Regions from separate parts of the Methylobacterium durans genome, predicted to be linked through region 4. Evidence: predicted binding sites of a transcription regulator. Region 4 holds the regulator's gene; each other region holds the start of a gene.
What was found. Region 4 encodes LexA, which represses DNA repair genes until DNA is damaged. Its sites were predicted from a motif close to TGTTCNNNNTGTGTTCNG; they were not measured.
Positions count from the first base shown of each region.

Region 1: a site for LexA is predicted at 2,347-2,364, ahead of DK389_RS25220 (LexA family protein). Genes of this name have one in related genera too.
Region 2: a site for LexA is predicted at 3,200-3,217, ahead of ssb (single-stranded DNA-binding protein). Genes of this name have one in related genera too.
Region 3: a site for LexA is predicted at 3,383-3,400, ahead of DK389_RS15305 (PA0069 family radical SAM protein). Genes of this name have one in related genera too.

Region 1 is NZ_CP029550.1:5,446,020-5,451,558, forward strand. Features, by position in the region: gene DK389_RS25210 (calcium-binding protein) at 1-790, shown strand, start outside; one part of gene DK389_RS25215 (IS5 family transposase) at 930-1,249, shown strand; one part of gene DK389_RS25215 (IS5 family transposase) at 1,248-1,698, shown strand; gene DK389_RS25220 (LexA family protein) at 2,379-2,834, shown strand; gene DK389_RS25225 (Y-family DNA polymerase) at 2,831-4,120, shown strand; gene DK389_RS25230 (exopolysaccharide production protein YjbE) at 4,307-4,705, shown strand; gene DK389_RS25235 (hypothetical protein) at 4,946-5,218, opposite strand; gene DK389_RS25240 (hypothetical protein) at 5,383-5,539, opposite strand, start outside.
Region 2 is NZ_CP029550.1:125,568-131,106, forward strand. Features, by position in the region: gene recD2 (SF1B family DNA helicase RecD2) at 1-1,537, opposite strand, end outside; gene DK389_RS00495 (trna delta -isopentenylpyrophosphate transferase) at 1,579-2,256, opposite strand; gene ssb (single-stranded DNA-binding protein) at 2,517-3,047, opposite strand; gene DK389_RS00505 (NADP-dependent oxidoreductase) at 3,250-4,266, opposite strand; gene DK389_RS00510 (DUF4174 domain-containing protein) at 4,401-4,817, shown strand; gene DK389_RS00515 (hypothetical protein) at 4,865-5,413, opposite strand.
Region 3 is NZ_CP029550.1:3,304,789-3,310,327, reverse strand. Features, by position in the region: gene DK389_RS15320 (UDP-2,3-diacylglucosamine diphosphatase) at 1-486, shown strand, start outside; gene DK389_RS15315 (glycosyltransferase family 4 protein) at 483-1,547, shown strand; gene DK389_RS15310 (ribonuclease HII) at 1,629-2,228, shown strand; gene DK389_RS15305 (PA0069 family radical SAM protein) at 2,234-3,346, opposite strand; gene DK389_RS15300 (hypothetical protein) at 3,524-4,045, shown strand; gene moaB (molybdenum cofactor biosynthesis protein B) at 4,052-4,609, opposite strand; gene DK389_RS15290 (glycosyltransferase) at 4,775-5,539, shown strand, end outside.
Region 4 is NZ_CP029550.1:3,659,785-3,665,323, reverse strand. Features, by position in the region: gene moaC (cyclic pyranopterin monophosphate synthase MoaC) at 1-280, shown strand, start outside; gene DK389_RS16745 (molybdopterin molybdotransferase MoeA) at 277-1,506, shown strand; gene lexA (transcriptional repressor LexA) at 1,620-2,345, shown strand; gene DK389_RS16735 (ComEC/Rec2 family competence protein) at 2,339-4,591, opposite strand; gene gltX (glutamate--tRNA ligase) at 4,749-5,539, shown strand, end outside.

The DNA of each region.
Region 1 (5,539 bases), 1.8 Mb from region 4:
CGTAGTCGGCGGGCTCGGCAATGACTTCCTTGTTGGCGAGGCAGGACGCGATCAAGTCTATGGCGAGCAGGGCGACGATTTTGTGGCTGGCGGCGACGATGACGATTACGTTGATGGAGGCCCCGGCAACGATTTAGTAGATGGCGATGCAGGCAATGATCTGTTGGACGGGCAAGCCGGAAATGATGTCATTTTCGGCGACTCTGGCGACGACGTCATGAACGGGCGCGCAGGTAACGACATCTTGGACGGAGGAATTGGCCGCGATACTGCCATCTTCAATTTCGCGTTCCTGCAAGCGGGCATCGATTCTCGGGGGACCCTTGTATCCGTCAGTGGAACAGGGGAAAACGGCACAGACATTGTGAAAAATACTGAGGTCTTCCAGTTCGGTGACCGCACGATTGTTCAGGGCGACGGAAGCCCGCTCGTTGATGATCTATTCTATCTGAGCCGAAACCAAGATGTATTCAACTCAGGTTTAGACGCAGACTCGCACTACAATACGTTTGGTTGGCGCGAAGGCCGCAACCCGAACGCCTTTTTCGATACGCAGGGGTATCTGAATGCTTACGGAGATGTGCGAGCGGCAGGAGTGAATCCGCTGGAGCACTATCTCAATTTTGGCTGGAAAGAGGGACGCGACCCGTCCGCGAACTTTGACACGAGAGGATATCTTGCCGCAAACCCGGACGTTGCAGCGGCCGGCATCAATCCTCTGGTGCATTATTTGGAATTCGGCGCCGTGGAAGGACGCCAAGTTGTCAGTGATGGAGTTTTCTTCCATTAAAGATGATTGAATGCCTGAAGTTTTGTTGACCAATTTCAGGCGTCTCAATACACCGCTAGCCCCTCGGCGCTTACGGCCTGTGATCGCTTGAACCGTCTGATGCGGTGAGCGTTTCGCCTCTCCTGAACGAGGAGGAGCGATGCTGTCGGACGCACAATGGGCTGAGTTGGAGCCGCTGGTGGAAGCCTGCCGGCCGAAGGGCAAGACGCCACCACAGGATCTGCGTCGCACCGTCTCGGCTATCCTCTGGCGGCATCAGAATGGCGCCAAGTGGCGCGCCGTGCCAGCTGAACTCGGACCCTGGTGGCGGGCCGCTCAGGTCTTCATCCGGTGGGCACGCGCTGGTGTCTGGGAGCGGCTCCTCAGCCTCGTTCAGGAGCGCGGCGTGCAGCTCGGCATGGTGTTCCTCGACGGCACCAGCGTGCGCGCTCACCAGAAGGCGGCGGGGGCTGCGCGAAGGGGGATCTCAAGCTGAGCGGAGCAAGCGTGAGGCGCTTGGCCGCTCTCGTGGCCTCTCAGGGACCAAGGCTTGCGTGATCGCTGATGGCGCTGGTCGCGCCATCGCGTTCCGGATCGCGCCTGGGCAAGCACATGAACTGCCTCAGGCCATCCCGCTGCTCGAGCAGCTGCCGGGCGTGCCCAAGTGGGTGGTGGCCGACCGGGGCTACACCAGCCATCGCTTCCGCGCGCACATCTGGGGCATGGGTGCACGGCCTGCGATCCCGCCGCAGCGGCACGAGGCGCCTGTCGCCTGTCCGGATTGGATCTACACCAACCGCAACCGGGTCGAGCGTCTCTGGGCGCGGTTAAAGGAATGGCGCGCCGTCGCCACCCGCTACGAGAAGACCGCCACCAGCTTCGCCGGTGTCCTCTGCCTTGCCGCCGCACTCGACTGGCTCAAGTCATAACAGGCCGTAGCCGGGTGGCTAGTGCTGGTCTGTCGATCATCCTATTTGCGAAAATGAGCTATGCTCGTGGCAACAGCTAAACTGACAGCTTCGAATAGCAGATTTCGTATTGTCTATTGGTAAATTTTGCAACGCTCGCCTGAAGGATGAACTTAGACAAAAAATTTGTAGTATGATATTCCCTAAATATCAGTAAAAAGTGGCCCTGCCATTCCAGCTTAGGAGACTTTCGTGAAGCAGGGCCACGCCAATAGCCTAGACTACCAGCGCTTGCAGGCTATGCCAATGATGTGCTCGCGCGCACCTACCTAGGTTAATCAATAGTAACTTTATCTATGTCGCTCATCCCCCCGCAACTGTTACGCTCGAAGGTTCCGAGCCGTAAGATCCTGCAGCTTGTAGCCCCATAAAAGCCCGCCGCGGTGAGCTGGATGAGCTGAGGCGGTTCCCGAAGCGGGTGGATCGCGCTCAGGCGAGATTGCGGGACCGCGTAGCTCGTCCGCATCACCATCGCCGGTTCCCATTCACATTTTGCAGCACGCCTAACAGCCGTCGCCGCCTCATCTTTCTGGCCGCCGTCCACAGGAGTGCACAGGCTTGAACGGCGGCGGGCAGACTCCGGATTGAACCGAGGCCGCCCATCCTGTTTGTTCCTCGTATGTTCTCACACGGGGAGGCGGATGGGCGTCTATCGCATCAGCGATGGCGGCGATGGCGGTCGGGATCTCGTCCACATCCCGATCCTCGGCCAGTGCCTTTGCGCCGGCTTCCCGTCGCCCGCTGACGACTTTCTGGAAGGGGCCCTGGAGTTGCCGCGCTGGCTCGCGCCGAACCCACCAGCGACCTTCGCCTGGAACATTTCGGGCGACTCGATGCGAGGTGCCGGCATCTTCGATCGCGATCTTGCGGTCGTCGATCGCAGCCTCAAGGCCGGTCACGGCAGCGTCGTCGTGGCGGCCGTTGACGGTGAGATGTCGATCAAGCGCCTTGTCATCGACGGGAACGTGGCACGCCTTGCCTTCGACAATTCGGAACTGCCGGTGTTCGCCGTCGAGGAGCTTGGAGAGGCTGAGATCTGGGGCGTCGTGCGCTTCTCGATCCGCTGGCACATCGCGCGGGCGGGCCTCGTGCGATGACGCGCGCCATCGCCCTGATCGACGGCAACAGCTTCTACTGCTCCTGCGAGCGTGTGTTCGATCCGAAGCTCGCCGGCGTGCCCGTCATCGTGCTCTCGAACAACGACGGCTGCGCGATCGCCCGCACGGCCGAGGCCAAGGCGCTCGGCATCCGCATGGGCGAGCCGTACTTCAAGATCCGGGACATCTGCCGCGCGCAAGGCGTGCGGGTCTTCTCCTCGAACTACACACTCTACGGCGACATGTCGGCGCGCACCAACGCGGTCTACCGCGACTTCGCGAAGGCCGTGGAGATCTACTCGATCGACGAGAGCTTCCTCGACCTGTCGGACGTGCGAGAGCGCGACCGCCTCGAGCTCGCTCGGGATCTGCGTGCTACGGTGAAAGCTTGGACCGGCATCCCGACCTGTGTCGGCATCGGTCCAACGAAGACGCTGGCGAAGCTTGCCAATCACATCGCCAAGAGCATTCCCGATCTCGGCGGCGTCTGCGATCTCAGCGACGAGGATGAGCGGGCGGCCTGGCTCTGCCGGGTGCATGTCGGCGAGGTCTGGGGCATCGGCCGCGCCTCGCTCGCCAAGCTCGAGGCAATGGGCGTCGACAGCGTGGCCGATCTGCGCGATCTCGACCCACGGCCCGTCCGCAAGGCCATGACCGTGGTAGGCGAGCGCATCATTCACGAGCTGCGCGGCCTGTCCTGCTTGCCCCTCGAGCTGATGCCGGCCCAGCGCAAGGGCTGCGCCGTAACGCGCTCCTTCTCATCCCGGATCAGCGATCGCGAGACGATGGAGCAGGCGGTGTCCGCCCACGCGACCCGGCTCGGGGAGAAGCTGCGGCGCGGTGGTCTCGGTACCTCGCATGTGACGGTCTTCTACCACACCAGCGAGCACGACCGCGGCGAGCCGATGCGGTCGGTCTCGACCACCGTGACGCTGCCGGAAGCGACGAACGACACCCTGGCCCTGATCAAGGCCGCGCGCCTCGGCGTCGCGAAGACGTGGCGCGAGCCCGGCGAGCGCGCCTGGCGTTACAGCAAGGCCGGCATCGTCACGACCGACCTGATGCTGCTGGAGGCGAGCCCGCGGGCGCTGATCGGCCGCCTCGATCGGGAGCACTCTGGGCCGCTGATGGCAGCGATAGATGCCTGCAACGCCCGCTTCGGCCGCGGCACAGTGGTCCCGGCGCGCGCGGGCCTTGAGGCGAAGCGCGACTGGAGCACCAAGTTCGAGATGCGGACCCCGCGCTACACGACACAGCTGTCTGAACTGCCGACCGCGAATGCGTGAGCTGCTGGCGACTGGCGCCAGAGCTGACCACTTTCCGGCCGAGGCAGCAGCGTTGCTATGTACAGCGAGGCTCTTACTGCCGGCGGCCACCATCGGCACCGCACAAAATCAGTCTGCCGCTCCCTAAGGAACTTCTGAGCAGCTGGATGATTCTCTCCGCGCCAATTAGACTTGGAGGAACGCACCATGAAAGCTTCAACCTTCATCAGCGCTGCTGCTGCGCTGGCCCTCTCGAGCAGCTTTGCGCTGGCCGCTCCGTGCAACACCGGCACGACCAAGGACAAGAACCCCGGGCAGCAAGCGGCGAACCCGAAGAGCTCGGATGTCGACACCTCCAGCAAGAACCTCGCGGGCGGCGAGCAGCCGGCCTCGCCGGGGACCGTCGGCGCCATGAACAACGTCGGCGCGAACCAGGCGGCGGGCGCGAACACGGGTTCGACGGCGCAGGCCAACAAGGGGGATCGCACGGACCCAGGCGCCAAGAACCTCGCAGGCGGCGAGCAGCCGGCTTCGCCTGGTACGGTCGGTGCGATGAACAATGCAGGCGCGGACCAGAAGGTCGGCAAGAAGGACGACGATTGCTGATCACTGCGCCTAGAGATTGAGCCAGGGCCCGTCCAGCCAACGCTGCGGCGGGCTCTTTCGTTGTCGCTGTCAACTGTGGTGCAGTCGGGGGCTCGACGGGAAGAGCCGGTCGAAGGATGCTTGGCCATAGCCAAGCGCCTTCAAACCGGCTCCCCGTTAACGACCTAAAGGAACGCACCAGAAGGTCATAGAAATAAGCCGTGATGGCGCAAAAAGTTCATACGTGAACTCTCAGCCTTGTCACCCTGCCCTTCGCTTCTCCGGCCGCGCTAGCCAGATCGCTGTACGGGCCGCCGCGCGCCTCAGCTCCTCGGTTGACGACACATCCGCCATCACCTGGGAGACCCAACGATTGCTCTTCAGGGCGCCAGTGAGATCGAGCTCGTAACTTTCCCCTAGCCCGAACAGGCTCGTGCTCGGGTCAGCCATGTACGCATCGACGGCAGCGCGCACGTCGTCATCGGTGAGGATGTCCGCCTTTACCAGATCGCCGACTGTCGGGTCGTCAGACACGTGCCCGCTCCCTGGCCAGCGCCCTCAGCGCCTTCAAGTAGGGCGGGACCGACGCTTGTGGCACGATGAAGTCCCGCTCGCCACAGCCCTTGTCGCCTCGCCTGTCGGCACATCCACGATGAACTTGGCGAGCTAATTGGCGGCTCGGAGGCGTCTGGGGGCGATCATGCCGGCTTTCCTTGAAGGCCATTCATCGCCTTCTCTATCGCATCCTCGATGATAACGTGGCGGTCCTCAGCCTCGCCAGACAGATCGCGCGTCTTGCATTGATTGGCGAGAGCGAGGCGCAATTCATTCAGCGCCGCGATCTGAGCGGCCGGA
Region 2 (5,539 bases), 3.3 Mb from region 4:
CCCGGTTGATGCGGTGGGCGTTGACGACGATCCGGCTCTCGGCGGCCTGCCGGAACACCTCGGTGAGGCGCGCGACCGGCACCCGACCCGAATCGATGATGTCGGCGAGCACCTGTCCGGGCCCGACCGAAGGCAGCTGGTCGACGTCGCCGACGAGGAGGAGCGCCGCCTCTTCCGGCACCGCCTTGAGGAGCGCGTTCATCAGCGGCACGTCGACCATCGAGGTCTCGTCGATGACGAGGAGGTCGCAGGCGAGCGGGTTCTCCGCGTTGCGGGTGAAGCCGCCGTTGCGCGGGTCGATCTCGAGGAGGCGGTGGATCGTCTTCGCCTCCAGCCCCGTCTGCTCGCTCATGCGCTTGGCGGCGCGGCCGGTCGGGGCCGCGAGCAGCACCCGCACGCCCTTGGCTGTGAGGATGCGCAGGATCGAGTCGAGGGTCGAGGTCTTGCCGACGCCGGGGCCGCCCGTCACGACCGCGAGCTTCGCGCCCAGCACCAGCCGCACTGCCTCTCCCTGCGAGGGCGAGAGGGTCTTGCCCGTGCGGGCCTCGACCCAGGGCAGCGCCTTCGCGAAGTCGATCTCGCCCCAGGGCGGCGCGCCGGCCGCGCGCACGAGGAGGCGCTCGGCGATGACACGCTCGGCCCCGTGCAGACCTTTCAGGAAGAGGCAAGGCTGCCCGTCGAGGTCGTCTGCGATCACCTCCTCCCCCGTTCGGATCGCGCCGGCCACCGCGAGGCGCACCGCCTGCGCGTCGACCTCCAGGAGCTTGACCGCGAGCGCGGTCAGCTGCTCGGCGGGCAGGCCGCAATGGCCCTCGTCCATCGCCGTCTGCAGGGCGAAGCTGATCCCGGCCGACAGGCGCTGGGGCGCGTGCTTCTCCAGCCCCAGCCGCATCGCGATGGCGTCCGCCGTCCGGAAGCCGATCCCGCGGATGTCCCGGGCGAGCCGGTAGGGATCCTCCGTCATCACGGCGATCGACTCGTGGCCATAGGTCCGGAAGATCCGCACGGCGCGCGCCGTGCCGACGCCGTGGGCGTGCAGGAAGATCATGATCTCGCGCACGGCCTTCTGCTCGGCCCAGCCCCGCACGATCCGCTCGGCGCGCTTCTTCCCGATGCCGGGCACCTCGGTGAGGCGCCCCGGCTCGGCCTCGATGATCTCGAACGTATCCGCGCCGAACAGCGTCACGATCGCCTTGGCCATGGCGGGACCGATGCCGCGCATCTGGCCGCTCGCGAGGTAGCGCTCGATGCCCTCGACGCCGGTCGGCGGCGTCGCCTTCAGCGAGATCGCCTTGAACTGGAGGCCGTGCGCGCGGTCCGAGACCCAGTGGCCGGTGGCGGTGATCCACTCGCCCGCGCCGATCGCGGGCGCGTGGCCGACGAGGGGGACGAGATCGCGCTTGCCCCGCACGCCGACCTTGAGGACGCAGAACCCGGTCTCGGCATTGTGGAACGTCACCCGCTCCACGGTGCCGGCCAGGATCTCGGCGGGCGCGCCCGTGCCGCGTTCGCTGTTGAGATCCTGAGGCCGCACCATGCGGTTCACGATACCACCTCAGCCTGCATCCTCATTACGCCTCACGCGGCGCGGCCGCGGCCCTTCCTGCCCGGCCAGCCGAGCGCCACGAGGCGGGCCTTGGCGTAGTCGCGCACCTCGTCGCGGGTGCCGGCCGGGAAGCCGTTGAGGATCCGCTGCGTCTCGGCGTCGAGCATCAGGTCGGTCACCGCATTGATGCTGTCCGCCTCGTCGATGCGCCGCTTCAGGTCGCCCTCCGCTTCCGTGACCTCGTCGAAGGGGTCGGCCGCCTCGAAATCCTCGTCGACCGCGCGGATCGGCACCCCGTGGGTCTGCCGGAACTCGTCCGCCTCCTCCTCGCTGTAGACGAGGCCGTGCAGCTCGATCAGCTTGAGGATGACGCGGTCCTTCCCTCGCTTCTCGGCCATCGCGTAGACGTAGGCCGCCTGCTTGCCGGAGACCCGGTAGTTCACGTTGACCAGGGCCTCGCCGAGGGACCACTCGACCCGCTCCGTGCCGGGCTTCGTCCCGGCCAGACGCCCCGTCACGAGGATCACGGCCTCGTCCCGCTCGGCCCGGATGATGGTCGGCGGGTCGAACGCGATGCCGGCCTGCGCGGCGATGCGCTCCAGGGTCTTGTGATAGATCACAGCCGTGCCCTGCACGCGCCAGACGTTGCCCGCGAAGGGCTCGCCGTAGCGCACGAGGATGTCGGCGATCTGCTTGTCGGCGGTCCGCATGGCGGCTACGTTCACTTTATGTTCTGGTTACGATATGGGGCGCCTGTCCGGGTGGGCGCAAGGGATCGGGTACGGGCCATCTCTTCCGGACGGATGCCTTCATTCGAACCGCGCCGGCTCCGACCTGTTCATGTCGGCACGGGAGACACGACGCGCCCCCTCTCCCGAACGGAAAAGAAGGCGCGCTCGACAGGCCAGCGCCGCGGCAAGCCTGTGCGGGTGAGGGAATGGGCTCGGTGTTGAAGCGGGGCGATCCGATCCTAGAACGGGATGTCGTCGTCGAGGTCGTAATTGCCCCGGTTGCCGCCGCCACTGTTCCCGTTGCCGCCCGTCGAGGCCGGGCGCCGCTCGGAGCCGGACGAGCGGCCGCCGCCGAAATCGCCGCCGCGGCTGATCTGGCCACCGCCCTCCTCGTCGGAACCCATCTCGGCCCCGCCGCCGCGCCCGTCGAGGATCGTCAGCTCGCCGCGGAAGCGCTGCAGCACCACCTCGGTCGTGTACTTCTCGGCACCGGAATTGTCCGTCCACTTGCGCGTCTGGAGCTGACCCTCGACGTAGACCTTTGAGCCCTTGCGCAGGTACTGCTCGGCCACGCGGGCCAGGTTCTCATTGTAGATCACGACCGAGTGCCACTCGGTCTTCTCCTTGCGCTCGCCCGATGCCTTGTCCTTCCAGGACTCGGAGGTCGCCAGCCGCAGGTTCACCACCGGATCTCCCGAGGCGAGGCGCCGGGTCTCCGGGTCGCGCCCGAGATTGCCGACGAGAATGACCTTGTTCACGCTGCCCGCCATCGCTCTCTCCTTGCTGTCGATCTCACTGGGCCGTCGCGGACCGGCGCATGCCCATCGTCAGGTTCTGGGGCCGGGCGAGGCCACCCGCAATGCGGGCGGGACACCGGTCCCCGGAAAACACAATGGAAAAACACACGCGTCGATCCGTCATTCGTTCTATCTTTGTTCCTGACCTCGCGCAAGGCCGCGATCGCACTCGCGTTCACGCGACGTGGATGATGAGCTTGCCGAAATTGTGCCCCTTCAGCAGGCCGATGAAGGCCTCCGGCGCCTGCTCCAAACCCTCGACGATGTCCTCGCGGTAGCGCACCCGACCCTCCCGCAGCCAGCCGCCGACGTCCCGGGCGAAGTCCCTCGCCTGGTCGGCGAAATCCGAGACGATGAAGCCCTTGAGCCGAAGCCGCCTCGTCAGGATCGCCCGCATCAGCATCGGTGAACGGTCGGGCCCGGGCGGGAGCTCGGTAGCATTGTAGCCGGACACGAGACCGCAGACCGGCACCCGAGCGAAGTTGTTGAGGAGCGGCAGCACCGCGTCGAAGACGGCGCCGCCGACATTCTCGAAATAGACGTCGATACCGTCCGGACAGGCGGCGGCGAGCGCGTCCGCCAAGTCGTCGCTGCGATGGTCGATCGCGGCGTCGAAGCCGAGCGCCTGCCGAAGAAAGGCGCACTTCTCCGGACCGCCGGCGACGCCGACCGCGCGGGCACCCTTGAGCTTGGCGATCTGGCCGACGAGGGAGCCAACGGGACCGGCGGCAGCGGCGACCACCACCGTCTCGCCGGGCTTCGGATCGCCGATGGTGAGAAGGCCCGTATAGGCGGTCATGCCCGGCATGCCGAGGATGCCGAGCGCCGTCGTCGGGGGCGCGAGATGGGGATCGACCCTGCGCAGGCCACGGCCGGAGGAGAGCGCGTAATCCTGCCAGCCCGAGAAGGCCGTGACGAGGTCGCCGACCGCGAAGTCCGGATTGTTTGAGGACGCGACCTCGGCCACCACCTCGCCGACCATCACGGCGCCGATCGCGACAGGCTCCGCGTAGGATTTCGCGGCGCTCATCCGGCCGCGCATGTATGGATCGAGGGAGAGCCAGCGGGTCCTCAGCAGGATCTCGCCGTCCCGCGGGCTCGGCATCCGCCCCTCCTCCATCCGGAAATGCGCTGGCGTCGGCTCGCCGTGAGGGCGGGACGCGAGGACGATGCGGCGGTTCACGGTGGCCATGGCGGGCTCCGGTTCGGCGGACGCTCAAGGACGCCACGCCGGGCGAGAGCGGAATGCGGCGCCGATGCCGCGATTGTCCGCGCGATCGAAGCGGGGGTCCAGTGCGTTGAGACGGAGGCAGCAGGAGACCGCTGATGCGACACGCCTTCCGGATGACGATGCTCGCCCTCGCGATGGCCGGGGGCGCGGAGGGCGCGAAGGCCGGCGAGGACCCGCTGGCGGGTCATCTCTGGAAGTCGCGGATCCTCGTGGTCTCGGCGCCGGTCCCGGAGGATGCGCGCCTGCGCGCGCAGCGCGAGGCCCTGGCTTCGGCGCAAGCGGGTTCGGGCGAGCGCGACCTCGTCACGCTGGAGGCGGTCGGCGGCGGGGCCGAGGCCGAAGCCCTGCGGCGGCGGCTGAACCTGCCGGCGGATGCCTTCCGGGCGGTCCTCGTCGGCAAGGATGGCGGCGCGAAACTCCAATCGGCCGAGCCGATCCCGCCGGAGCGCCTGTTCGCGACGATCGACGCGATGCCGATGCGGCGGGACGAGGCGCGGGAGAGGCGGCGCTGAGACCGGGAGAGGCGGCTCGCGCCGCCCCTCCCCGGCCGCGCAGCCGCTCAGTAGCAGCGCTGCACGAAGACACGGCGGTAGCCCCAAGGCGTCCAGCGCACACGCGGGACCGTGTAGCAGCCGCCACCGTAGCCGTAATCTCCGTAATAGCCGACCGGCGCGTAGCCGTATCCGTAGCCCGGCCAGCCGTAATAGCCGCCGTAGAGGCCGCCCGCGGCAAGGCCCAGGCCGACGCCGAGGCCCAACCCGCCGAGTCCGTAGCCGTAGCCGCGGCGCCAGTAGCCGCCCCGCCAGCCGCCACCCCCGAAGCCGCCGCGGTAGAAGCCCGCACCGCGGTAGAAGCCGCCGCGGTATCCCCCGAAGCCGGCGCCTCCGAAGCGAGGCCCGCCGGCGAAGCCGCCGCCCCGGAACCCACCGCCGAAGCCGCCGCCGCGGAAGCCACCCCCACCGAATCCTCCGCCGCGGAAGCCACCACCGCCGAAACCGCCGCCGCGGAAGCCGCCGCCCCCGAAGCCGCCGGGCCTCGCCTCGGCCGCGAGCGGCACGAGGGCCAGCGCCCCGGCCAGGGCGACGGATGCCAATGCAACGCGCATCATCTCAGGATCTCCCACAACCCATACCCCCGCTTGGCAGAAACGCCCGGGTTGAGAAAACGGTCCCGGGCCGCGTTGCCGCGGCCTCCCCGCCAGCGGTGCCCGGCCCCGCTTGAAAATTGCCCGGTT
Region 3 (5,539 bases), 350 kb from region 4:
CGCTATCTCGTCATCCACGGCGACCAGTTCGATATGGTGGTGCGCCACGCCAAGTGGCTCGCCTATCTCGGCGACGGGGCCTACACGCTGGCGCTCTCCATCAACACGGTGCTCAACAAGGTCCGCCGCCGGCTCGGGCTCGCCTACTGGTCGCTCTCGGCCTGGGCGAAGCTGAAGGTGAAGAACGCGGTCAACTTCATCGGCAAGTTCGAGGAGTTCCTGGCGGCCGAGGCGCGCCGGGTCGGCGCCGACGGAGTGATCTGCGGCCACATCCACCACGCTGCGAACCGCGAGATCGACGGCCTGCGCTACCTGAACACGGGCGATTGGGTGGAATCCTGCACGGCGATCGTCGAGCATTACGACGGAAGGATGGAGGTGCTGCACTATCCGAGCCTGCTGCGCGCCCGCGAGGCGGAGGCCGCAGCGGAGCGGATCGCCCTGCAGCAGCAGGACGCGGCGCCGGGCCGGCGTGCCGTCGCGTGAGGCTCCTCATCGCCACTGACGCCTGGCACCCGCAGGTCAACGGCGTGGTGCGCTCGCTGGAGCACATGGCGCAGGCCGGACGCGGCCTCGGCGTCGACCCTGTCTTCCTGACGCATCAGGATTTCCCCTCGCTGCCCCTGCCGGGCTACCCGGAGATCCGCCTCGCCTATGCGGCGCGGCGCAAGCTCGAGGCGCGGCTCGCCGCCATCGCGCCGACCCACATCCACATCGCGACCGAGGGGACGGTGGGCTACGCCGCTCGGCGCTGCTGCCTCGCTCAGGGGCGCCCCTTCACCACGAGCTACCACACCCGCTTTCCCGAGTACCTCGCCGCCCGGGCGCCGGTGCCGCAGGCGTGGAGCTACGCCTGGCTGCGGCGCTTCCACGGCGCGGCGAGCGGCACGATGGTGAGTACCCCCTCCCTTGAGCGGGAGCTGACGGGGCGCGGCTTCACGAACCTGATGCGCTGGACGCGCGGCGTCGACACCGACCTGTTCCGGCCTCAGGATTCGGACGCGCTCGAAGGGCTGCGGCGCCCGCTGTTCCTGTTCGTCGGGCGCCTCGCGGTCGAGAAGAACGTCGCGGCGTTCCTCGCCCTCGATCTGCCGGGAACGAAGGTCGTCGTCGGCGACGGTCCGGACCGCGCACGTCTCGCGGCGCTGGCGCCGGAGGCCCGCTTCCTCGGAACGCGCACGGGCGTGGATCTGGCGCGGATCTACGCGGCGGCCGACGTCTTCGTCTTCCCGAGCCTCACCGACACGTTCGGCATCGTGCTCCTGGAGGCGCTGGCCTGCGGCCTGCCCGTCGCCGCCTACCCGGTCACGGGTCCCGTCGACGTGGTGGGTGAAACGGGGGCGGGCGTGCTCGACGCCGACCTCCGGCGGGCTGCGCTCGCCGCGCTCTCGATCCCGCGCGCGCGTTGCCGTGAGGAGGCGCTGCGCTACACATGGGCCGAGAGCGCGCGCCAGTTCTACGCGAATGTCGAGCTTGCCCATCAGCGCGGGGCCTCGCGCGAGCGCACGGAGAAAAGCACGGCGGCGGGCATGGTCGAGCTCGGCTAGGCCGGCACTCGGGAGACGGTGACGCGGACCGTCGATGATGCGAAGGGAGAGGCTCGCCCCACCCTCCCACGAGTTCGCCCCATGCCTCCCTTCGACCCCGCGCGCGCGGCGGATTATCCCGTCGTCATCGGCTGCGACGAGGTCGGGCGCGGCGCGCTGTGCGGCCCGGTCGTCGTGGCCGCGGTCTGGTTCGAACCGACCGCCCTGCCGCCCCCGATCCTCGGCCGGCTCGACGACAGCAAGCGGTTGAAGCGGGCGCAGCGCGAGGCGCTGGCACCCCTCATCCGTGCGCATGCGCGCGTCGCCGTCGCGGCGGGCTCGCGCGCCCTCGTCGACCGGCTCAACGTGCGGGCCGCGACCCTCGACGCGATGGCCCGAGCGGTGGCGCGGCTCGGCCTCGACGCGTCCGTGATGGTCGATGGCCGGGACGCGATTCCCGGGCTCGGGGACACCTGCCGGGCCGTGATCGGTGGTGACCGGCTGGTGCCGCAGATCGCCGCCGCCTCGATCGTCGCGAAGTGCCTGCGCGACGACCTGATGCGGACGCTCGCCCGCCGCCATCCTGACTATGCCTGGGATCGGAACGTCGGTTACGGCACCGCCGCCCACCTCGCCGGCCTCGCCCGGATCGGCCGGAGCCCCCACCACCGGATCAGCTTCACGCGATCGTTCGGCGCCTGACCTGCTCAGAACAGGCTGAGTTGCGCGCCCGGCGGCGCGAAGGCGTCGGCGTTGAGCGTGACGCGCTCGCCCGCGTAGCCGAGCCGGGCCTTGGCGAGCCGCATGCGCTCGACGATCAGCTCCGCGTAGGCTCCCTCCCCAACCATGCGACGCCCGAAGGCCGCGTCGTAGACCCTGCCGCCACGGGCCTGGCCGATCAGCGAGAAGACGTGGCGGGCCCTGTCGGGATAGTGCTCCGCGAACCAATCGGAGACGAGGGCATCGAGCTCGTGCGGCAGGCGCAGCAGCACGTGGTTCGCCTCCCCTGCCCCGCGTGCTCGGGCCTCGGCGAGGATCGCCTCGATCTCGTGATCGTTGAGCGAGGGGATGATGGGCGCCACGATCACCATCACCGGGATGCCGGCCGCGCTCAGCCGCTCGATTGCTTCGAGGCGCTTCCTCGGATGCGGGGCGCGCGGCTCCATCCGGCGGGCGAGCACCGGATCGAGGGTGGTGACCGAGACCGCAACCTTCACGAGACGCTCCGCCGCCATCGCCGCAAGGATGTCGATGTCCCGGGTCACGAGGTTCGACTTCGTGACGATGCCGACCGGGTGGCGGAAGCGGGCGAGCACCTCCAGCACGCTCCGGGTGATCCGGTGGGTCCGCTCGATCGGCTGGTAGGGGTCGGTCGCCGTGCCGAGCGCGATCGTGCGCGGGCGATAGCCCGGCGCGGAAAGCTCCCGCTCAAGGAGCTTGGCCGCATCGGGCTTGGCGAAGAGGCGCGTCTCGAAATCGAGGCCCGGCGAGAGCCCCGCATAGGCGTGGTTCGGCCGCGCGAAGCAGTAGATGCAGCCGTGCTCGCAGCCCCGGTAGGGGTTGATCGACCGGTCGAAGGGGATGTCCGGCGAGGCGTTGCGGGTGATGATGTGGCACGCGCGCTCGGGCAGGACGTGCGTGCGCAGGTGCGGCGTCTCACTGGGCCCCCAACCATCGTCGAAGGATTCCCGCCGCGACCGCTCGAAACGCCCCTCGGGATTTGCGGTAGCTCCGCGCCCGCGCCGGGCGTCGGCCTCCACGCTCGTCCCGGCCAAGCGGCGCGCAGGCCCGGCATCGACGTGCTCCAGATATCTCGGCATACGGTCGGATCTCGCCTCGGGTTGGGGCGATAGGACTAGAACATAACAAGAACACAAGCGAGGCCGCCTGCCTCAATTTCGAGCATTCCCGACGCCTTCTCCACGGGAGAGTCGCGGCACCGTCGAAGACGATGCTTTCGCCTATCTCTTTTGCGCGAAAATGGTTTATGGGCGCGCATGATCTCCGCCTTGACCTACGTGGCTCGACCGGCAGATCCGGACGCGATCGATCGCCTTGCGGACACCCTGAGCGCGCTCGTCACGGGGGTGGCCGCCGGCCTGATCGGCGATGCCGTGATCGTCACCGCCGTGCCGAACGAGACCGTCGCGACCGTGGCCGAAGCCACGGGTGCGGCCCTCGTGGTGCGCCCGCGGGGCGGCAGTCCCTGGGCCGCGGGTGCCCGTGGCGTCCGGCGCGAGTGGGTTCTGTGCCTGGAGGCGGGCGACGTCCCGGCCGAGGGTTGGATCCGCACCCTCGACCGCTTCGTGAACACCGCGCGGCCCGACGTCGCCCTGGCGCGGCTACGCCGGCCCCACGCGAACCTGCCTGCGCGCCTCGCGACGAAGGGCGAGCGCGTGCTCGGCGTCAGCGCGCCGCGCCCCGGCGACCTCGTGCGCCGCGAGCGCCTCGTCGCCGGCCCGCACTTCTCCCCGCGCTTGAAGCCGCGGATGCTGATGGCGCGGCTGGAACGGGCCTGAGGCTCGTCAGACCGCCACGGACGCGCCGCGGCGCAAGTGCTCGTCGAGGCGGGGCATGATCTCGACGAAATTGCAGGGCCGATGCCGGTAGTCGAGCTGCTGGGCGAGGATGCCGTCCCAGGCGTCCTTGCAGGCACCGGGCGAGCCCGGCAGGACGAAGACGTAGGTGGCGTTGACCACCCCCGCGGTCGCCCGCGACTGCAGGGTCGAGGTGCCGATCTTGTCGTAGGAGATCCGGTGGAACACCGCCGAGAAGCCGTCCATGCGCTTCTCGAACAGCGGCTCCAGGGCTTCGGGCGTCACGTCGCGGCCGGTGAAGCCGGTGCCGCCGGTCGTGATGACGACGTCGATTCCGGGATCGCGCGACCAGGCCTCGACCTGCCCGCGGATCGCCGGGACCTCGTCCGGCGCGATGGCGCGGGCCGCGAGGCCGTGGCCGGCCTCCGTGAGCCGTTGGACCAGCGTGTCGCCCGAGCGGTCGTCCTCCGGACGTCGCGTGTCCGAGACCGTCAGGACGGCGATCGAGAGCGGGATGAAGCTGCGCGCGGCGCTGGGGCTGGGCATGAGAGCGGACTCGCGAGGACTTGGCGGGGACGGTTCCCCGGATCGGACGTTGAGATAGGCTCGGCGGCGGGACCTGGAAAGCGGGCCGTGGAAAGGGCTTCGTCAACTTCTGCGCGTCAGACTACGAGCTCTCGACCCCGCGATGCCGACCGTTCCGCAGCAGCCTTGAAGCGCCCCCTCGACGATCTGACGGCCGGCGCGCGCCGGCCGCCGCACGGCATAGCGGACTGGCCCGGCAGCCGGCACCATTCCGTGATCGAGCGGCCGGCAACCCTGCCGGACGGGCGACCCTGGCCGCGCCTGCTCATCGTCACGGTCTCGGACGGGTCGGAGGCGGGCCTGGCCGACACGCTCGCTTCAGTCCTCGCCCAAGGCTATCCGGAGGCGCGTCACGACGTGCTGCCGGCGCGTGCGGCTGAGGCCGGGTCTTTCACCCCCTCCGACGGGTCGAGCGATCATGTCCTGATCCTGCCGGCCGGCGACCTTCTCGCACCGGGTGCCCTCGTCGCCCTCGCGCTCGAGGCCGCGCTGACGGGCGCCGCCGCGGTGGCGGGCCTGCGCGTCCGCTACGGCTCGGGCGTGACCGGCCTCGACGTGCCCTCGCTCCGCGGCGCCGCTCCGGCCGCGGATGCCGCGCCCTCGGGCGGCGAGATCCTGTTCGCGCGCGTGCACCTCGACGGGACTGCGATGTCCAGCCCTCCGGCCGCGCTCTGGACTCGGCTTGCGGCGTCCGGCGCGCGCCTCGCCCGGATCGGGCGGCCGGTCCTGCTGCAGCGCGCGCCGGAGCCGCCGCCGTGCCGGGGGTTGTCGATCGTGTCGCTCACCGGAACGGGGCGCCGGGGTGGGGCCGGCATCGCGCAGCGCCGCCTCGGGGAGGCCCTGGTGCTTGCCGGCCACCGCGTCGCGCCGATCGTACTGACCGACGAATCG
Region 4 (5,539 bases):
GTTGATCCCGCTCTGCCACCCGCTCCTGCTCTCGAAGGTCCACGTGACCTGCGAGGCCGACGACGCGCTCCCCGGCCTTCGCCTCACCGCGGAGGTGCGCGTGCAGGGCCCGACCGGCGTCGAGATGGAGGCGCTGACCGCGGTCTCGGTCGCCTGCCTGACGGTCTACGACATGGTGAAGGCGGTCGACCGCGGCATGCGTATCGAGGGCATCCGGCTGCTGGCCAAGGACGGCGGCCGATCGGGCAGCTACCGCGCGGACGCGGAGGCCGGCGCGTGAGCGGGCTCCTGCCCGTCGCGGAGGCGCTGGAACGCATCCTCGCGAGCGTGGCCCGGCCCGTCGAGGCCGAGCGCGCCGGGATCGCGGCCGCCGCCGGGCGAACCCTCGCGGAGCCGGTGGCGGCGCAGCGCACCCAGCCGCCCTTCCCGGCCTCCGCGATGGACGGCTACGCCGTGCGCGCCGCCGACCTCGACAGCGTCCCGGCCCGGCTGCGTCTCGTCGGCACGAGCGCGGCGGGCCACGGTCATGCCGGCCGGATCGGTCCGGGGGAGGCCGTGCGCATCTTCACGGGCGCGCCCGTGCCGGAGGGCGCGGACGCGATCCTGATCCAGGAGGATGCGGAGGCCGAGGGCGACAGCGTGATCGCGCGGGAGCGCGTGGCGGCCGGCCGCTTCGTGCGCCCCGCCGGGCTCGATTTCCGCGCGGGCGAAGCGCTGCTCCAGGCCGGCGACAGCCTCGACGCGCGCCGCCTCGCGCTGGCGGCGGCGGCGGGTCACGGGGAGGTTTCGGTGCGCCGTCGACCCCGCGTCGCCATCCTCGCCACCGGCGACGAGCTGGTGGCGCCGGGGGCGCCGGCGGCCTGGGACCAGATCGTCGCCTCGAACGCGCTCGCGCTCGCCGCGCTCGCCCGCGCCGCGGGCGCCGAGCCGATCGACCTCGGCATCGCGGGCGATAGCCTGCCGGCGCTGGAGGACGCGATCCGCCGCGCGCGGGAGGCCCGCGCCGACCTCTTCGTGACGCTCGGCGGCGCCTCCGTCGGCGATCACGATCTTGTCCAATCGGCGCTCGCCCGCGAGGGGCTGGAGCTCGGCTTCTGGCGCGTCGCGCTGCGACCCGGCAAGCCGCTGATGCACGGCCGGCTCGGCGAGATGCTGGTGATCGGGCTGCCCGGCAACCCGGTCTCGGCCATCGTCTGCGGGATGCTCTTCGTGGTGCCGGCGATCCGCGCGCTCCTCGGCGATCCGCGGGCCGGCGCCGACCGCAGCGAGCCGGCGATCCTCGGGCGCGCGCTTCCGCGAAACGACGGCCGGGCCGACTACATGCGGGCGCGCCTCGACACCGCGCCCGACCGGCTCCCCGTCGCACATCCCGAGACGCGACAGGATTCGTCGATGCTCTCGGTTCTCGGTCAGGCCGAGGCGCTCCTCGTCCGCCCGCCGCACGCGCCCGCGGCCGAGGCCGGCGAATCCTGCCGCATCATCCGGCTCGACCGGGGCATTCTCTGATCTCATCAGTATCGCCAAGCTGCGCTTGCGGAACACTTGCGGAACGTTTAACCTGTTCGCGCTTTGTTTCCGCGACCGCACGCCGCGTCGCCTCCGAGAGATGAGTCTGCCCCATGCTGACGCGTAAACAGCTGGATCTGCTCCGTTTCATCCAGCAGCGGATGCGCGAGAGCGGCGTCCCCCCGTCCTTCGACGAGATGAAGGATGCCCTCGACCTCAAATCGAAATCCGGCATCCATCGGCTCATCACCGCACTCGAGGAGCGCGGGTTCCTCCGCCGTCTGCCGAACCGGGCCCGGGCGATCGAGGTGATCCGCATGCCGGAGAGCCTGGGTCAGGCCGCCACCGGCACGGGCAGCGAGGTGCGCCGCTTCACGCCGAGCGTCGTCGAGGGCGGGCGCGCGCGGGCACCGGCCGCCAAGATGCCGATGACGCAGGCGACCGACGAGAACGGGCGCGCCCTGACCATCCCCGTGATGGGGCGGATCGCGGCCGGCACGCCGATCTCGGCGATCCAGAACCAGAGCGCGTCCATCACGCTCTCGCCGGACTTCCTGGCGGGCGGCGAGCATTACGCGCTCGAAGTGCGCGGCGATTCGATGGTCGAGGCCGGCATCCTCGACGGCGACCTCGTCGTGATCCGCAAGCAGGACACGGCCAATACCGGCGACATCATCGTGGCGCTGATCGACGACGAGGAGGCGACGCTGAAGCGCCTGCGCCGCCGCGGCTCCTCCATCGCACTCGAAGCCGCGAACCCGGCCTACGAGACCCGCGTGCTCGGGCCCGACCGGGTCCGCATCCAGGGCCGCCTCGTCAGCCTCGTGCGTCGCTACTGAAGGGATTCGGCTCCGGACTCCGGCGCCGCGTCCGCTTCCTCGGAGGCGGCCTCATCGGGACGTTGCCGCAGGACGGCGGGGCTCGGCTGAGCCGGACGTGACGCGAGGGGCCGCCACGGCAGCGAGCGTGCGGTCTCACGGGCGCCGGAGACCACTGGGCCCGATGCGTCCAGGCGGATCGCCACGGCGCCCGAGCGCGCGAGCGCGGCGCGATCGATGACGAGGCCGGCCGCGCAGCCCGCCGGGGCGCTGTGCGGGGTGATGAGGATGTCCGCCCGCGCGCAATCCTCGGGCAGCGCCCGCTTGTCACGCGCGAGCGCGACCTGCCGCCCGTCGAACGCCCTCAAGGTGCAGCCGAGCCGGTCGCAGGTTGCCCCTTCCCCGGCCTCGGAGGCTCTGCGCGCGTCGCCGTCCGCCTTCAGCCACTGTTCGAGGACGAAGGACGAGGGCCGGCCGAGGGCAATGAGGCGGCCGCTGCCCCCCCGAACCGCCGCTCCCCGGCCCTCCCGGTCGATGAAGATGTCGTGGCGCTCGGGCGCTGCCGCCGTGAGGAGCCCGAGCGCGACCGGGACGATCGCGATCCGGCGCAGGCGCGAGACGGGCAGGACCGCGACGAGGAGGCCGAGGGTCAGCAGAGCCAGGCCGCCGACCCCGAAGGCCGGCACCACGATCGTGGCCTGCCCGAAGCCACCGATCCAGCCGGAGATCGCGAGCATCCCGCGGACCGCCTGCCCCATCAGCCACCAGACCGGCTGATCGAGGGCAAACGGGTAGGCGAGGATGCCGAGCACGGCGGCTGGCATCACGGCCAGCGAGACGAGGGGCAAGGTCAGCGCGTTGCCGACGAGGCCGAAGGGCTGGATCGTCTGGAAATGGAAGGTGGCGAAGGGCGCCGTCGCGATCTGCGCCACCAGCGTGGTGAGCAGAGTACCGAAGACGGCCGTCGATGCGAGGCCGATCGCACGCCCCGCAAGGCCGTCGCCTGCACGCCGCAACAACCGGCCATCGATGAAGCGCGCGCAGGCGGTCAGCCCCGCCACTGCCCCGAACGACATCTGGAAGCTCGGGCCGAGCAGGGCCTCCGGCTCGCGCGCGAGCGCCACGAAGGCCGCCAGCGCGAGGTTGCGCATGTTCAACGCCGGCCGATCGACCAGGATGGCGCCGAGCATGATCAGGGTCATGATGAGAGCCCGCTCGGCGGCGACGTCCCAGCCGGAGAACGCGCAATAGGCGGTGACGCCCGTCATCGCGAAACCGGCGGCGATCTTCTTGATCGGCCACAGCAGGGCGAGATGCGGGACGAGCGCCAGCGCGGAGCGCACCAGCCAGAACACGACCCCGGCGGCCAGCACCATGTGGAGGCCGGAGATCGAGACGACATGGTAGATCCCGGCGGCCCGCAGCACGTCGTTCGTCTCGGGCGCGATGAGCCCGCGCTTGCCCGTCACCAGCGCCGCCGCGACGGCGCCCGCCTGCCCGCCATTCGCGTCGGTGATGCGCCGCGTCAGCGCGTTGCGCGCCCCGTCGATGGCGGCCGAGAGGCGCAGGGCCGGCGGCACCGGCTCGGGCGCCGGCCGCACCTCGATCGCCCCGAGAAGGGAACCCACGGCGCCGATGCCGCGGAAGAAGGCGTCGCGCCCGAAATCGTAGCCGCCCGGGCGGGCCGGTTCCGGGGGCGGCAGCAGGCGGGCCTTGGCCGCGATGAAATCGCCGGGCTTGAGCGCCTGCTGCGTCCGGTAGGTCACGCGCACGCGCAGGGGCCGCGCCTCGGGCGGCAGGCTCCCGAAGCTCGCCAGACGGACGATCAGCCGCGCCCCCTCCTCCCGCTCGTCGAGGGCCTCGATCAGCCCGGTCAGCGGCGCAATGCTCGTCCGCGCCAGGATCGGGCCCGAGACCCGCGCCACGCGCCACGCCGCCGCCCCGAAGCCCAGGAGCGCGGCGGCGAGGGCGAGCACCAGGGCGAGTCCGGCGGGCCGCGCTCCGAGGAGGGGCGTCAGCGCGAGGCACAGAGCCGCGGCGATCGGGGCAGCCCAGAGCGCCGGCTCACCGCCCGTGAGAGAGAAATAGGCGAGGATGCCCCCGCCGAAGGCGACCGCGAGCCAGGGGAACAAGCGCCGCTGCCCGGCCTCCTGCGCCAGTTCCGCCGCGAGCCAGCCGCGCGTTGCCGACACCCAGAGGCCGAGAGGGGGCAGGCGGCCGGCCGCGCGGATCGCGAGGGTCCCCTTCCCTGCCGCCCCCTGCGCCATCGCTTGCCGCACCGTCCGCGCGCGGGATTGGAAAGTCCGCCCCGTGCGACGATTTCTTAACGCGTCCGTCCGCGCATGCTACAGGCCCGCGGCCGGGCCGGTCGATCCTTCCCGCCCGAACGTCGCCCGCCCGTCCACTCGAACATCAGCCGGCCCGATGTCCTCTGCCGTCGTCACGCGTTTCGCACCCTCGCCCACGGGCTACCTGCATATCGGCGGCGCCCGCACCGCCCTGTTCAACTGGCTCTACGCGCGCCGGCACGGCGGCCGGATGCTGCTGCGCATCGAGGACACGGACCGCGAGCGATCGACGCAAGGGGCGATCGACGCGATCCTCGACGGGATGCGCTGGCTTGGCCTCGATTGGGACGGCGACGTCATCTACCAGTACGCCCGCGCCGCGCGGCATCGGGAGGTCGCCGAGAGCCTGCTCGCGTCCGGCCGCGCCTATCGCTGCTACGCCACGCCCGAGGAACTCACGCAGATGCGCGAGAACGCCCGGGCCGAGGGGCGTCCGCTGCGCTACGACGGGCGCTGGCGCGACCGCGATCCCTCGGAGGCCCCGGAGGGCGTGAAGCCGGTGATCCGCCTGCGCGCGCCGACCGAGGGCGAGACCGTAGTGGAGGACGCGGTGCAGGGCCGCGTCGTCTGGCAGAACCGGGATCTCGACGATCTCGTCCTGCTGCGCTCGGACGGCAACCCGACCTACATGCTCGCCGTCGTCGTCGACGACCATGACATGGGCGTGACCCAGGTGATCCGCGGCGACGACCACCTCACCAACGCCGCGCGCCAGGGGCAGATCTACCAGGCGCTCGGCTGGGACATGCCGAGCATGGCGCATATCCCGCTGATCCACGGGGCGGATGGGGCGAAGCTCTCCAAGCGCCACGGGGCGCTCGGCGTCGATGCCTACCGCGACCTCGGGTACCTGCCGGCGGCGCTCCG